2 regions of the Janthinobacterium kochi genome follow, and region 2 is predicted to be linked to the other one. Evidence: predicted binding sites of a transcription regulator. Region 2 holds the regulator's gene; the other holds the start of a gene.
What was found. The regulator sigma-54, encoded in region 2, starts transcription at its own class of promoters, with help from an activator protein. The targets are predictions, from matches to a motif close to TGGCANGNAANCTGCTTT.
Positions count from the first base shown of each region.

Region 1: a site for sigma-54 is predicted at 2,676-2,693, ahead of ACQ4WL_RS27350 (beta-propeller fold lactonase family protein). Genes of this name have one in related genera too.

Region 1 is NZ_JBNYXO010000026.1:7,769-15,012, reverse strand. Features, by position in the region: gene ACQ4WL_RS27360 (substrate-binding periplasmic protein) at 1-336, shown strand, start outside; gene ACQ4WL_RS27355 (TonB-dependent receptor family protein) at 394-2,553, opposite strand; gene ACQ4WL_RS27350 (beta-propeller fold lactonase family protein) at 2,758-3,714, shown strand; gene adh (aldehyde dehydrogenase) at 4,059-5,579, shown strand; gene ACQ4WL_RS27340 (DUF779 domain-containing protein) at 5,634-6,023, shown strand; gene ACQ4WL_RS27335 (PQQ-dependent methanol/ethanol family dehydrogenase) at 6,073-7,244, shown strand, end outside.
Region 2 is NZ_JBNYXO010000022.1:29,396-36,639, reverse strand. Features, by position in the region: gene lptC (LPS export ABC transporter periplasmic protein LptC) at 1-127, shown strand, start outside; gene lptA (lipopolysaccharide transport periplasmic protein LptA) at 153-734, shown strand; gene lptB (LPS export ABC transporter ATP-binding protein) at 734-1,489, shown strand; gene ACQ4WL_RS26625 (RNA polymerase factor sigma-54) at 1,494-2,972, shown strand; gene hpf (ribosome hibernation-promoting factor, HPF/YfiA family) at 3,042-3,404, shown strand; gene ACQ4WL_RS26615 (enoyl-CoA hydratase/isomerase family protein) at 3,540-4,625, shown strand; gene rapZ (RNase adapter RapZ) at 4,626-5,489, opposite strand; gene hprK (HPr(Ser) kinase/phosphatase) at 5,744-6,679, opposite strand; gene ACQ4WL_RS26600 (PTS sugar transporter subunit IIA) at 6,716-7,198, opposite strand.

The DNA of each region.
Region 1 (7,244 bases), on a different contig from region 2:
CTGATGTTGGGCGAAGACAATGGCAAGTACCGCGACGATGTGCGTATCTTCGACACGGCCGCCGAAGCCTTGCAGCAATTACAGGCGGGCCAGCTCGATGCCGTGCTGGCCAACCGGTCGGAAATCGAATCGGTGCTGAAGAGCGATCCCGCTTTCCCCTTGAGCGAAGTGGCGTTTGCCCGCTTGCCGCGTGCCGGCTGGGCCGTAGGCCTGGCCGTCAGCCGCCAGCAACTCGACGTGGGCAAGTTGCTGCAGGCAGCCATGAACGAGATGGCGGCCAGCGGCGAATTGAAAGCTATCTTTGAGAAATATGGCGTGAAGGAAGCGCGGCCGTAACAGGCCATGCTAGTAAGGTAAAAAGCCCGCGTATCTTCCGATGCGCGGGCTTTTTCTTTAGAAACTGTACTGGGCGCTAACCCCCAGCAACCAGTTACGTCCTGGTGCCGCTTCATAGTAGCGCCTGTTGCTGTCGCCGACGATGACGGAGCCCACGTAGGTCTTGTCGAAAAGATTGTTCAAGCGGGCAAATTCCTTGAAGCGCCAGTTCCCTACGTTTTGCTTGGCATTGAAGCGCGCATTGAACACCGTGTAGCCGGGCGCCGGCTTTTCGCTATTGCTGTCCTCCGCGTAGACTTGGTTGCTGGCCACGCTTTCCAGCGCCGCGCCGAAACGGTCGAGCGTGTCTTTCCAGGCCAGTTCCGCAAACAGGTTGGCGCTGGGTATGCCCGGCAAGCGGCTGCCTTCGCGCACGGTGGTGTCAGAGGTGGTTTTAAAGGCCTGGTCGTACACGGCGTGCAGGCTGGTCAGCGCCACTTTTGTCGTGAAGCCATACGGCAGGTTCGAGTCCAGCGATATTTCCATACCCTGGCGCAAGGTCTTGCTGGCGTTGATATAGCTGGTGCGGCCATTGCCTGAATTTTTGCCGTCGACCACCAGTTCATCATTCGTCTTGGTCTGGAACACGGCCGCATTCACATGCGTGTTGTTGTTGATCCTGGCCTTGACGCCCGCTTCCAGGTTGGTGCTGGTGGCGGGTTTCAAGTTGAAATTGAATCCGCTGTCTTTACCCGAGTAAAACAGTTCGTTCAGGGTGGGCGCCTCGAAGCCGCGCGCGGCGCTGGCGTACACGTTGACGTTCGGCGTCAGTTTATACAGCAGGCCCAGCACCGGCGTCGTGTGGCTGAATTCCAGGCTGCCGCTGTCGTTGCCATTGCCGAGGAAGTGGTCGTCGATCGACACTTTCATCTTGCTGTAGCGCACACCTGCGCTGAGCAGCCATGGTCCGCTTTGCCATTCCATCTGGAGATACGGATCGAGGCTGGAGACGACATCCTGCTCGTCGCGGCGCAATTTGCCTTTTACGCCAAAGCTATTGCCGATGAAGTTTTCATAGCCGGTGCGGTCATCGCTGGAGCGACCATAATCGATGCCGATGGTGGTGCTCAGTTTGCCGCCGGCCAGCTGGTTCACGTGCAGCCAGTTGGTGTCGATGCCGTAGAACTGGCGCTGGAAATCGACCACGCCGCCCGAGTGTGAGGGAGACTTCTGGAAATCGATGTTGAAAGCCTGGTACTGGATCACATCGCGGTTGCCGCCATACACCATCACATGCAGGCGGTCGTCGCCAAACGCTTGTTCATAGGTGGCGCCGATCTGCTGGTGGTCGATGCTCTTGCGCGTGTTGTAGCGTTCTGCAAAGCTGCGTTTTGGAATCTGGTCGTCTTTAGGATCGATTTCACCTGCGCGCGGGTTTGCTGCAAACGTGGCCCAGGTGGCGCCCAGCGGATCTTGCGTGTTGCCCTGGTGCAGGCTGTTGGCGACGATGGTCAGCTTGCTGTCCGCATTGGGCTTGACGGTGATCTTGCCGAACGCCTGTTCGCGCGTGGCGGCGCTGTGGTCGCGGAAGCCGTCCGTGCGGAAGCGCGAACCGTCGAGCACGTAGCCGATGCCGCCTGCCTGGCCTTGTGCCGTCAGGTCCACCTTGCTGGTGCCGAAACTGCCGCCCGTTACATTCAATTCGACGGACGGGGGATTTTGCCCATCCCTGGAAAACAGCTGAATTACGCCGCCAGAATGGTTGCCGTAGATGGCAGAAAACGGTCCGCGCAGTACTTCGATGCGCTCGGCCGTATCAAGGTTGAAGGTGGCGGCCTGGCCCTGGCCGTCGGGCATGCTGGCAGGAATGCCATCGCTGATCAGTTTGACGCCGCGCACGCCGAAGGCCGAGCGGGCGCCGAAGCCGCGCGACGAGATCTGCAAGTCTTGCGCATAGTTCTGGCGGTTCTGCACCACCAGGCCCGGCACGGCGGCCAGCGCTTCCGACGCGTTGACGCGGATTTGGCCATCCTGGATGCGGGCGCTGTCGACCACGTCGATCGAGGCTGGCACTTCCTGGCTGGGGTGGGCGATGCGGCTGCCGCTGACGACCACCGTATCCATGAGTTGCCCGTTGGCCATGTCCGCGGCCTCGGCGGCGAAAACGTGGGGGGCGAGGGTGGCGCTGCCGGCGACAAACAGGCTGGCAATGGTGTTCAAGCGGAAACGATGCTGCATGCGGGTTCTCCAATGTGAATAAAAGCCTGCTTGAGCGCGTGAGCGGTACAGGTCTGCGTAGGTGTATCAAGCAATATGCCTGCCATGTCTCCATTGGTGGGCTGAAATTATACGCGTGTCCGTGGCACGGCGTTTGCATACAGCAATTGTCAGAGGCGCCGCTACCGCGCGCTTTTCCCTCGTTTTGCCATTGAAAAGGTGATTATGCCCAACTTCTTCTCGCGCTTGCGCCAGGTGTGCTGGCTGCTGCCTGCGCTTGTCAGCACGGCCGTCCTGGCCGCTCCGTTTGCCTATGTCCCCAATGAAAAATCGGGCACCCTGAGCGTGATCGACACGACGACCGACCAGGTGGTGCGCCAGATCGCGGCAGGCAAGCGGCCGCGCGGCATCGCCGCCGACCCCACCGGGCGGCAATTGTTTGTCACCGATGCCGCCAGCAGCGCCTTGTTGCTGATCGATAACGCGACCGGCACGCCCGTGCGCACGGTGGCGCTGGGCAAGTCGCCAGAGGGCGTCAGCGCTTCCCGGGACGGTCGCTACGTGGCCGTGGCCGTCGAGGAAAACAATAGCGTGGCCTTGCTCGATGGCCAGACGGGTACCTTGCTCGCCGATATCAAGGTTCACGGGCGCAATCCGGAACATGCCGTGTTCAGTCCGGATGGGCGCTGGCTGCTGGTCAGCGCGGAAGAGGCCGAGCAAGTCGATGTCATTGATGTGGCGCAACGCCGCCAGGTGGCTTCCATCGCCGTAGGCCTGCGTCCGCGCGGCATCGGTTTCAGTCCGGACTCGGGCCGCGCCTACGTGGCGTGCGAACTGGTCAACGCCGTGTATGTGATCGACATGGCCGCGCGCAAGGCCATCGCCACCATTCCCGCTGGCAAGAATGCCAACGGCATCGCCGTCCACCCCGGCGGCAGACAGGTGTATGTCTCGAACGGCACGGATGGCACGGTGATGGTGATCGACACGGCCAGCAATCAGGTCACGGCCACCATTGCCGTCGGCAAGCGCCCGTGGAACATGGCCATCACGCCCGATGGCGCCAAGCTGTACGTGGCCAATGGCCGCTCGAACAGCGTTTCAGTCATCGACACGGCCAGCGCGCGCAAGGTGGCCGATGTTGCCGTGGGCGAATTGCCATGGGGCGTCGTGATTCGGTAGTGGTACAGGTGCAGGTGTTCCAGTCTGGTACACCTGTTCCATTGTGCAGCGGCGTAGGGGCGGCGCCGGGCAAGGAGGACGCTGGCGCGGATTGGAACAGGATGCGCCGGCCTTGTTCAAAACGCACACACAGTCCCCTGGGCTGAACGACCGGCGTGCGGTGCGATCAAGCGCATCGATATGGCCGCTAGGCCCTTGCAACAAGGGTAAAACCGGCTAAGTTTGTAAGGGGGCGGCGAGCTGGCACGGCATTTGCGGAAGACTCCGTGTACTCACCCCATCTGTACCAGGACGTTTGATTTTAATTCAGTAATTTCATTCTAATTAACCCGATAGAGGACGACATGAATCTCGCAGACATCAGCAAACTGGGCGTAGCCAATCCCTTCAAACAACGCTATGACAATTACATCGGCGGTCAGTTCGTTGCACCAGTAAAAGGTGAATACTTTCCTAACATCACGCCCATCACGGGCTTGCCGTTTTGCGAAATCGCCCGTTCCACGGCGGAAGATGTCGAGCTGGCGCTGGACGCCGCGCATGCCGCCAAGGATGCCTGGGGCAAGACTTCACCTGCCGAGCGCGCCAATATCCTGAACCGCATCGCCGACCGCATCGAACAGAACCTGAGCCTGATCGCCACGGCGGAAACCATCGACAACGGCAAGCCGATCCGTGAAACGATGAATGCCGACATTCCGCTGGCCATCGACCATTTCCGTTACTTCGCCGGCTGCATCCGCGCGCAGGAAGGTTCCGTCGCGCAAATCGACGCGGAAACCTATGCCTATCACTACCATGAGCCACTGGGCGTCGTGGGCCAGATCATCCCGTGGAATTTCCCGATTCTGATGGCCGTGTGGAAACTGGCGCCAGCCCTGGCCGCCGGCAATTGCGTCGTCTTGAAACCGGCCGAGCAGACCCCCGCCTCCATCATGGTGTTGATCGAACTGATCGGCGACTTGCTGCCACCGGGCGTGTTGAACATCATCAACGGTTTCGGCCTGGAGGCGGGCAAGCCGCTGGCGTCGAGCAAGCGCATCGCCAAGATCGCCTTTACGGGTGAAACGGGCACGGGCCGCTTGATCATGGGTTATGCGGCGCAAAACCTGATTCCCGTCACCCTGGAGCTGGGCGGCAAGTCGCCGAACATCTTCTTTGAAGATGTGATGGATGCCGATGATGATTATTTCGACAAGTGCCTGGAAGGCTTCACCATGTTTGCGCTGAATCAGGGCGAGGTGTGCACCTGCCCATCGCGCGTGCTGATCCAGGAATCGATCTACGAGAAATTCATCGAACGGGCCTTGAAGCGCGTGGCCGCCATCAAGCAGGGCAACCCGCTCGACTCGTCGACCATGATCGGCGCTCAGGCGTCGCAGGAACAGCTGGAAAAAATCCTGTCCTACCTCGACATCGGCCGCCAGGAAGGCGCCGAAGTGCTGGCCGGTGGTGAGCGCCATACGCAGGCAGGCGACCTGGAGGGCGGCTACTACGTGCGTCCGACGGTGTTCAAGGGCAACAACAAGATGCGCATCTTCCAGGAAGAGATTTTCGGGCCCGTCGTGTCCGTGACCACCTTCAAGGATGAGGCCGAAGCGCTGGCGATTGCCAACGATACCTTGTACGGCCTGGGCGCCGGCTTGTGGACGCGCGACGGTTCGCGCGCCTTCCGCATGGGACGCGCCATCCAGGCGGGTCGCGTGTGGACCAATTGCTACCACCTGTATCCAGCCCACGCCGCATTCGGCGGCTACAAGCAATCGGGTATCGGCCGCGAAAACCACAAGATGATGCTCGACCACTACCAGCAAACGAAGAACTTGCTGGTGAGCTATAGCCCGAAAGCCCTGGGCTTCTTCTAAACCGGCAACAGGCGCCGCGCCCTTAGCCGGGGGCGGCGCGCAGAAAGGGATGCCATGAGTGCAGCAATTGCCCGGGTGGTCGCCACCGATGCGGCGCTGGAAATGATGGACAAGTTGCGCCAGCGTCACGGCCCGCTGATGTTTTTCCAGTCGGGCGGCTGCTGCGACGGCAGCGCGCCCATGTGTTATGCGCTGGGCGAGTTCGATGTCAGCGATACCGATATCTATCTCGGCAACTTGAATGGCACACCGTTTTACATGGGACTCGAGCAATTCGAGTACTGGGAGCATACCCAGTTGATTATCGATGTGGTCGATGGCAATGGCGGCATGTTTTCACTCGACAACGGCACGGGCAAGCGCTTCCTGACGCGCTCGCGCCTGTTCACCGATGAAGAGTGCGCGCTGTTGCATGCCCAGCCGCATGAGCACCGCAAGACTTGATACACACATACTAATAAAACAGAGGGAGATGATTGTGCAGAAAAAAATCATGGGGATACTCGTCGGTTTGGGGTTGGCATCCTTGGCCTCGTTGGCCCAGGCGGCCGACGTGGGCAATGTCACCAATGCCATGCTCGACAACACGGCGAAGAATCCAGCCAGCGTGCTGTCGTTTGGCATGGGCACGCAGGGGCAGCGCTATTCGCCGTTGACGCAGATCAATGACAAGACCGTGGCCAAGCTGGTGCCGGCCTGGTCGTTCTCGTTTGGTGGCGAAAAACAGCGGGGCCAGGAATCGCAGCCGCTGATTCACAACGGCAAGATGTTCGTCACGGCATCGTATTCGCGCATCTTTGCCGTCGACTTGAAAACGGGCGCCAAGCTGTGGAAATATGAGCATCGCTTGCCGGACGGCATCATGCCGTGCTGCGACGTGGTCAACCGCGGTGCCGCCCTGTATGGCAACCTGGTGATTTTCGGCACGCTCGACGCCTACCTGGTGGCGCTGGACCAGAACACGGGCAAGATCGTCTGGAAGGAAAAGGTCGACGATTATGCGGCCGGCTACTCGATGACGGCCGCGCCGCTGATCGCCGAAGGCTTGCTGCTGACGGGCGTGTCGGGCGGCGAATTCGGCATCGTGGGCCGGGTCGAGGCGCGCAACCCGATGACGGGCGATCTGGTGTGGAGCCGTCCGACCGTGGAAGGCCATATGGGCCACCGCTACGACAAGGATGGCAAGGCGAGCGATAACGGCGTATCTGGCACGGTGAACAAAACCTGGCCGGGCGACCTGTGGAAAACGGGCGGCGCCTCCACCTGGATGGGCGGCACCTACGATCCGCAAACCAAGCTGGCCTATTTCGGCACCGGCAACCCGGCGCCATGGAACAGCCACTTGCGTCCCGGCGACAACTTGTACTCGTCATCTACCGTGGCGCTGGACGTGAAAACGGGCCAGATCAAATGGGCGTATCAAAACACGCCGAACGATGCCTGGGATTTCGACGGCGCCAACGAGTTCGTCACCTTCGACATGGATGGCAAGCGCTATGGCGGCAAGGCCGACCGCAACGGTTTCTTCTATGTCATCGATGCAAACAACGGCAAGCTGCAGAACGCCTTTCCTTTTGTGAAGAAAATCACCTGGGCCAGCAGCATCGACCTGAAGACGGGCAGGCCGAATTTCATTCCCGCCGGTCGCCCAGGCGACCCGACCAA
Region 2 (7,244 bases):
GACGGGCGCCTCGCGCATCAATGGCATCGGCATGAAGGCCAATAATGCCACCGGCGTGGTGGAAGTGCAGAATGCGCTGCGCATGGTCCTCCCGCCGAAACCGCGCCCGGCCGCGGCGGCAAAATGACAGAATGAAACAAGGAAACCATACTATGAAGAATATCTTGCTGATGACCGTATTTTCCCTGGCCATCATGGGCGTGGCGCATGCCGAGAAGGCCGATTCCGAGAAGGAAGCCGTCATCACGGCACGTAGCGGCCACGTCGATGACGTCAAGCAGGTGCGTACCCTGACGGGCGACGTCGTGCTGGTCAAGGGGACGCTGACCATGAAGGCGGGCCGGGCCCTGATCACGGAAGACCCGCAAGGCTACCAGTTCATTACTTTCTGGGCCGATCCCGGCAAGCTGGCCACCTTCCGCCAGAAGCGCGATGGCGCGGGCGACCTGTGGGTCGAAGGCGAAGCAGAGCGCGTGGAATACGACAACAAGACGGAAGTGGTAAAACTGTTTTCCAAGGCCAAGGTGACGCGCCTGGAAGGCTCGAAAGCGACCGACGTGGCCAATGGCGCCTTCATTTCGTATGACAGCCGCAAGGAAGAGTTTGCGATGGAAAATTCCAACAGCGGCACCAGCACCCCGGATGGCGGCAGCGTGCGCATGGTGATCCAGCCGAAGACCAAGGCACCGGCGGCGGAGAAAGCGCCGGCCACGCCTGCGCCAGGAAATAAATAATGGACAATACACGTTGCGGCAGCACCCTGATCGTTCGCGGGCTGCAAAAAACCTATGGCAAGCGGCAGGTCGTGCATGACGTCTCGCTGCAAGTCGAATGTGGCGAAGTGGTGGGTTTGCTGGGGCCGAACGGCGCCGGCAAGACCACCTCGTTCTACATGATCGTCGGCCTGGTGCCGTCGGACGGCGGCAGCATCGATATCAGCGGCGTGGACATTTCCCGCCTGCCGATCCACCGCCGCGCGCAGATGGGCCTGTCGTATCTGCCGCAGGAAGCGTCTGTGTTTCGCAAGCTGACGGTGGAAGATAATATCCGCGCCGTGCTGGAAATCCAGACCGTCGAAGGCCGTCCCCTGAAGAAGGCCGAGATCGAGGAGCGCCTGGATAAACTGCTGGCCGACTTGCAGATTGAAAAGTTGCGCGAGAACCAGGCGCTGTCCCTGTCGGGCGGCGAGCGGCGCCGCGTGGAAATTGCCCGCGCGCTGGCTACCGACCCGCGTTTCGTGCTGCTCGACGAACCGTTTGCCGGTGTCGACCCCATCGCCGTGATCGAGATCCAGCGTATCGTGCGCTTCTTGAAGGAGCGCAATATCGGCGTGCTGATCACCGATCATAATGTGCGCGAGACGCTGGGTATCTGCGACCGTGCCTACATCATCAACCAGGGCTCCGTGCTGGCGTCGGGACGCCCCGATGACATCATCGCCAACGAGTCGGTACGCCGGGTCTATCTGGGCGAACACTTCCGTATGTGAGCCAATGAAACAATCATTGCAGCTGCGCACTTCGCAGCACCTGGCACTGACGCCGCAGTTGCAGCAATCGATACGCCTGTTGCAATTGTCTACCCTGGAATTGCACCAGGAACTAGAGCAACTGCTGACGGACAATCCCTTGCTCGAGCGCCTCGATGACCCGCTCGACCGTTCGCTGCGCCTGCTGTCCGACGGGGCATTGAGTTCCACGGCCGCGCCGGCCGAAGCACCGCCCCAGCCGCCAGGCCAGGATGCGCCTGCAGCACCGGCCGAAGCAGAAACCTTTGACGGCGAGGCGGGCGAGGGCCCGGCCGCCGCGGATGGCGGCGACAGCGACTGGAGCGAGGCGAGCCGGGGCAAGGCGCCCGACGACGAAGATTCCCGTCCGCAACTCGAAGCCCACCACTGCACCCTGCGCGAACACTTGATGGAGCAGATGCGCGTGACGGTGCTCGAATTGCGTGACCGCGCGCTGGTCGAGCTGATCATCGATGCGCTCGACGACAATGGCTACCTGGAAGAGTCGCTCGACGACATCCTGGCGCGCCTGCCGGAAGAACTGGAAATCGACGCCGACGAGATGCGCACGGCCTTGTCTCTGCTGCAAAGTTTCGATCCGCCCGGCGTGGGCGCGCGCAATGCGTCCGAATGCCTGGCGCTGCAAATCAAGCGTTTGCCGCATATTGCCATGGTGACGCGGCGCATGGCCCTTGTTATCGTGGAAAAGCATCTGGCCTGGTTTGCCCAGCGCGATTTCAACAAGCTGAAAAAAGCACTCGATTGCGATGAGGAAGACTTGCGCGAAGCACAGACCGTGATTCGCCAGTGCAATCCGCATCCGGGTGCCGTCTTTGCCTCGGATGTGTCCGATTACGTGGTGCCCGACGTCGTCGTCAAGCGCGCGCGCAATGGCTGGCAAGTGACCCTGAACAATGACGTCATGCCGCGCCTGCGCGTCAACGCCATGTACGCCAACCTGCTCAAGCAGGGCAAGGGTGAGGGTGCCATGGGCGCACAGTTGCAGGAAGCCAAGTGGCTGATCAAGAATATGCGCCAGCGCTTCGACACGATCCTGCGCGTGGCGCAGGCGATAGTAGAAAGACAAAAGAACTTTTTCTCGCATGGGGCCGTTGCCATGCGCCCCCTTGTGCTCCGTGAAATAGCTGATACACTGGGTTTACACGAGAGTACGATCTCGCGGGTAACAACTCAAAAGTACATGCTGACCCCGCACGGCATGTTCGAGTTGAAATATTTCTTTGGTAGCCACGTCGCCACCGAAGCGGGGGGCGAAGCGTCATCGACGGCGATACGGGCATTGATCGTGCAACTGACAGGAGCTGAAGACCCTAAAAATCCTTTATCCGACAGTAAGATTGCGGACATGCTGGGGGAACAAGGCATGGTGATTGCGCGACGTACTGTTGCCAAATACCGGGAAGCGTTGAAAATTCCGCCAGTGAGCCTGCGTAAGTGTTTGTAAGTTTTTTTCGGTTCCTCTGCGGGCCGGAGTCGATGGACCGCACGAACCCGATCATCTTTAGGAGTGTGTATGAATCTCACCATCAGCGGACATCATCTCGAAGTCACACCAGCCATCCGTGAATACGTACAAACGAAGCTGGAGCGTGTGAAACGTCATTTCGATCAAGTTATCGATATTGCCGTGATTCTGACCGTGGATAACCTCAAAGAGAAAGAAAAACGTCAAAAGGCCGAAGTCAACCTGCGTCTGAGTGGCAAGACCGTCTACGTGGAAAGCCTGGCGCACGACCTGTATGCCGCCATCGATACCCTGATCGACAAGCTGGACAGGCAAGTGATGAAGTACAAAACCAAAGTGCAAGGGCACGGTAAAGAGGCGATCAAGCATCTGCCAGACAACTCAGAGGAAGACGCCGTCGTCGCCGTCTAAGGCCACCCGCTTCCAGCAGTTGTGATCAACTAAGGGCGCACATCTTGCGCCCTTTTTTGCGCCCGGACCTGTTGAACGCAATGTTCCCCGTGCAGGCGCTAGAATGTTTGCACTTTCACTTCTTTCCTGCCTGCCATGAGCGACTTCGTCCAGACCTCCATCCGCAATCGCACGGGCCACATCGTGCTCGACCGCCCGAAAGCCTTGAATTCCCTGTCGCTGGATATGGTGCGCGCGCTGAGTGCGGCCCTGCTGGCCTGGCGCGACGATCCGCAGGTGGACGCCGTCATCATTCGCTCCAGCAGCGACAAGGCCCTGTGCGCCGGCGGCGACATCCGTTTCTTTTACGATGCGGGCCTGGCCACGCCGCAAGGCGGCAGCGCCCAGCTGGAAGATTTTTTTACGGAAGAATATGCGCTAAACCATTTGATTCATTTCTATCCGAAACCGTATATCGCCGTGATGGATGGCGTAGTCATGGGCGGCGGCATGGGCGTGGCGCAAGCCGGGCCAGGCAACCGCCTGCGCATCGTCACGGGCCGCACGCGCATGGCCATGCCGGAAGTCAATATTGGTTTGTTTCCCGACGTGGGCGGCAGCTATTTCCTTTCCCGCCTGGCCGGTCAGCTGGGCCTGTACCTGGGCTTGACGGGTTTGACGATCAACGCGGCCGATGCCCTGTACACGGACCTGGCCGATGTGTACTTGCCCGAGGCGCAGATGGGCTCGCTGCTGGATCTGTTCGAATCGACGCCGGGCGAGGCCTTGCCGGTGGCCATCAAGGCACTGGCTGCGCCGTTCCACCCCGAGGTGGGGGCTTCTCCTCTGGCCACGGCGCGCGCGGCGCTGGACCGCCATTTCGGCGCCCCTTCCGTGGCCGCCATCATGGCTTCGCTGGCACAAGACGACAGCGCGTTCGCCGCCAAGGCCCTGGCGGCCATGCGCCTGCGTTCGCCGCTGATGATGTCGGTGACCCTGGAATTGCTGCAGCGTGGCGCCCGCCTGGGGGTGGCCGATTGCCTGCGCATGGAGCGCACGGTGGTGCGCCACAATTTCGCGCATGGCGAAGTGATCGAGGGCGTGCGCGCGCTCGTGGTCGACAAGGACAATGCGCCGCGCTGGAGTCCGGCCAGCCTCGACGAGGTCGATGCGGCCATGGTGGCGCGTTTCTTTGCGCCCGTCTGGCCGGCGTCAGCGCATCCACTGCGCCACCTCGACTGATTAAGCGCGCTCGCGGTGGCGCAAGACTACGCGCTCGTTCGGCCCGAAATACTGCGCCAGCCGTTCCGCCATGTACACGGAGCGGTGCTGGCCGCCCGTGCAGCCCAGGGCCACCGTCAGGTAGCTGCGGTTGTCGGACTTGAATGACGGCAACCATTTTTCGATGAAGGCGCGGATGTCGGCCAGCAGTTCCAGCGCGCTCGGTTGCGCGTCGAGGAAGGCGATCACGGGCGCGTCGCGGCCGTCGAGCGGGCGCAGCGCCAAGTCGTAATAGGGATTGGGCAAGGCCCGCACGTCGAAGACGAAATCGGCGTCCAGCGGCACGCCCAGTTTGAAGGCGAACGATTCAAAGAACAGGGTCAGCGGGGCGCGTTCGGAGGCGACGATATCCTTGATCCAGGCGCGCAATTTGTTGGCGCTCAGTTCCGAGGTGTCGATCACATGGCCCAGCTGTTCGATGGCAGACAGGCGTTCGCGCTCTTCCGAGATGCATTCGATCAGGGTGCGGCGGCTGGCCGGATTCTGGTTCGGACGCAATTCGTGCGACAGGGGATGGCTGCGCCGCGTTTCGGAGAAGCGCGCCACCAGCGAATGCGTGGTGGCCGTCAAAAACATGACCTTGACGTCGTGCCCCTGGTCGCGCAGCAGGGCCACGTTGTGCGGCAGGCTGGTCAGCGACTCGGCGCTGCGCGCATCGACGGCGACGGCCAGTTGCGGCGTACCTTCGTCGAGCAGCGTTTGCACCAGACTGGGCAGCAAGGCCGGCGGCAGGTTGTCGACACAATAATAGCCGGTATCTTCCAGCACATTGAGCGCGACGGATTTACCGGAACCGGATATTCCGGTGATAAGGACGATATGCATACGCCGATCATACAATAAAGATCGGCGCTGCGCTCCCAAGGCAATGATCTTTACAAATTATTGCAATTATTGTTCGAGCATTGCTTGTATTTAATTGTTGCCATTGACGTCAATGTGGGGTCAGACCCGTCGGGTCGGACCCCGGTAATTAGTCACCACTCATTGCCAACCGCTGGTGTAGCAGGGGGTTCGGAGAGCCTTGCTCTCCGCCTGCGCAACGGTTCGCCCTTGCAAGGGCGAACTCCTTGGCAACATTAATCGCCACTCATGGCGAGTCGTTGCCGTTCCATAAACTCCTGCAAGGTATCGATGCCGCGCAACTGCAAAATCGTGTTGCGCACGGCCGCTTCCAGCAGCACGGCGATGTTGCGGCCGGCGGCGACGGGGATGACGACCTTGCGCACGGGCAAGCCGAGCACGTCTTCCGTGGGGAACAGGAAAGGCAGGCGCTCGACTTCTTCTTCCAGCGCGTTGCGGCGCACCAGGTGCACGATCAGTTTCAAGCGCATCTTGCGGCGCACGGCTGTTTCGCCAAAGATGGCCTTGATGTCGAGCAAGCCCAGGCCCCGCACTTCCAGCAGGTTTTGCAGCAGGGGCGGGCAGCGGCCTTCGATCATGTTCGGCGCGATGCGCGAAAACTCGACGGCGTCATCGGCCACCAGGCCGTGGCTGCGCGAGATCAGCTCCAGGCCCAGTTCGCTCTTGCCCAGGCCAGAGTCGCCCGTGATCAGCACGCCTACGCCCAGCACGTCCATGAACACGCCATGCATGATGATGCGCTGCGCCAGCTTTTTCGACAGGTAGACGCGCAGGAAGTCGATCACTTGCGCGGCCGGCAGCGGGGTCGAGAACAGGGGGATGTTTTGCTCGTCGCAAATGGCGAGGATGTCTGGCGGCGTTTCCAGCCCTTGCGCGATGATCAGCGCGGGCGGACCGCCGGCGATCAGCTCGCCGATCACGTGGGTGCGCGTATTGACCTTCAGGCGCTGGTAGTAATTGATTTCCTGGTGACCAAAGACCTGGATGCGGCCCGGATGGATCAGGTTCAAGTGGCCCACCTGGTCGGCGGCCGACGAGACATCGCCCGAGATCAGGCGCTCGCCGCCGGGGAAACCGGCGAACCAGCCCAGTTGCAGACTTTCACGATTATCGTCGTACAGGCGTTGTATCGTCAGCGGCGTTTGCAACATGGCAGTCTTCTTCAGGAGTGGAGGAATACCTGAAGTTTAACCCGCCGCTTGCAGACTGGGTTGCCAATTGACGATGCGCGAATGCACGGATTTCGGTTCCGGATCCGTGGCCAGCGCCGTGCGGAAGGCATCGTCGGAAAACATTTCGGCGATTTCCGACAAAATTTCCAGATGTTGCTGGGTGACATGATCGGGAATCAGCAGGAAAAACAGCAGATTCACGGGCTTGCCATCGGGCGACTCGAAGGGAATCGGCTCGGCCAGGCGCACGAAGGCGCCCAGCGGCGCTTTCAGGGTCTTGCTGCCCTTGACCCTGCCATGCGGCACGGCCACGCCATGGCCCAAGCCTGTCGAGCCCAGGCGTTCGCGGGCAAACAGATTGTCCGAAACGGTAGAGCGGGCGATGCCGTAGTTGTTTTCGAAGATCAGGCCGGCTTGCTCGAAGGCGCGCTTTTTACTGGAGACTTCCAGGTCCAGCAGGACGTTTTCGAGGGATAGTATTTTGCTAAGATTAGTCATGACACTCAATGAAATGGTGCAATGCGCAGAGGGCTTGCGAGCCGAA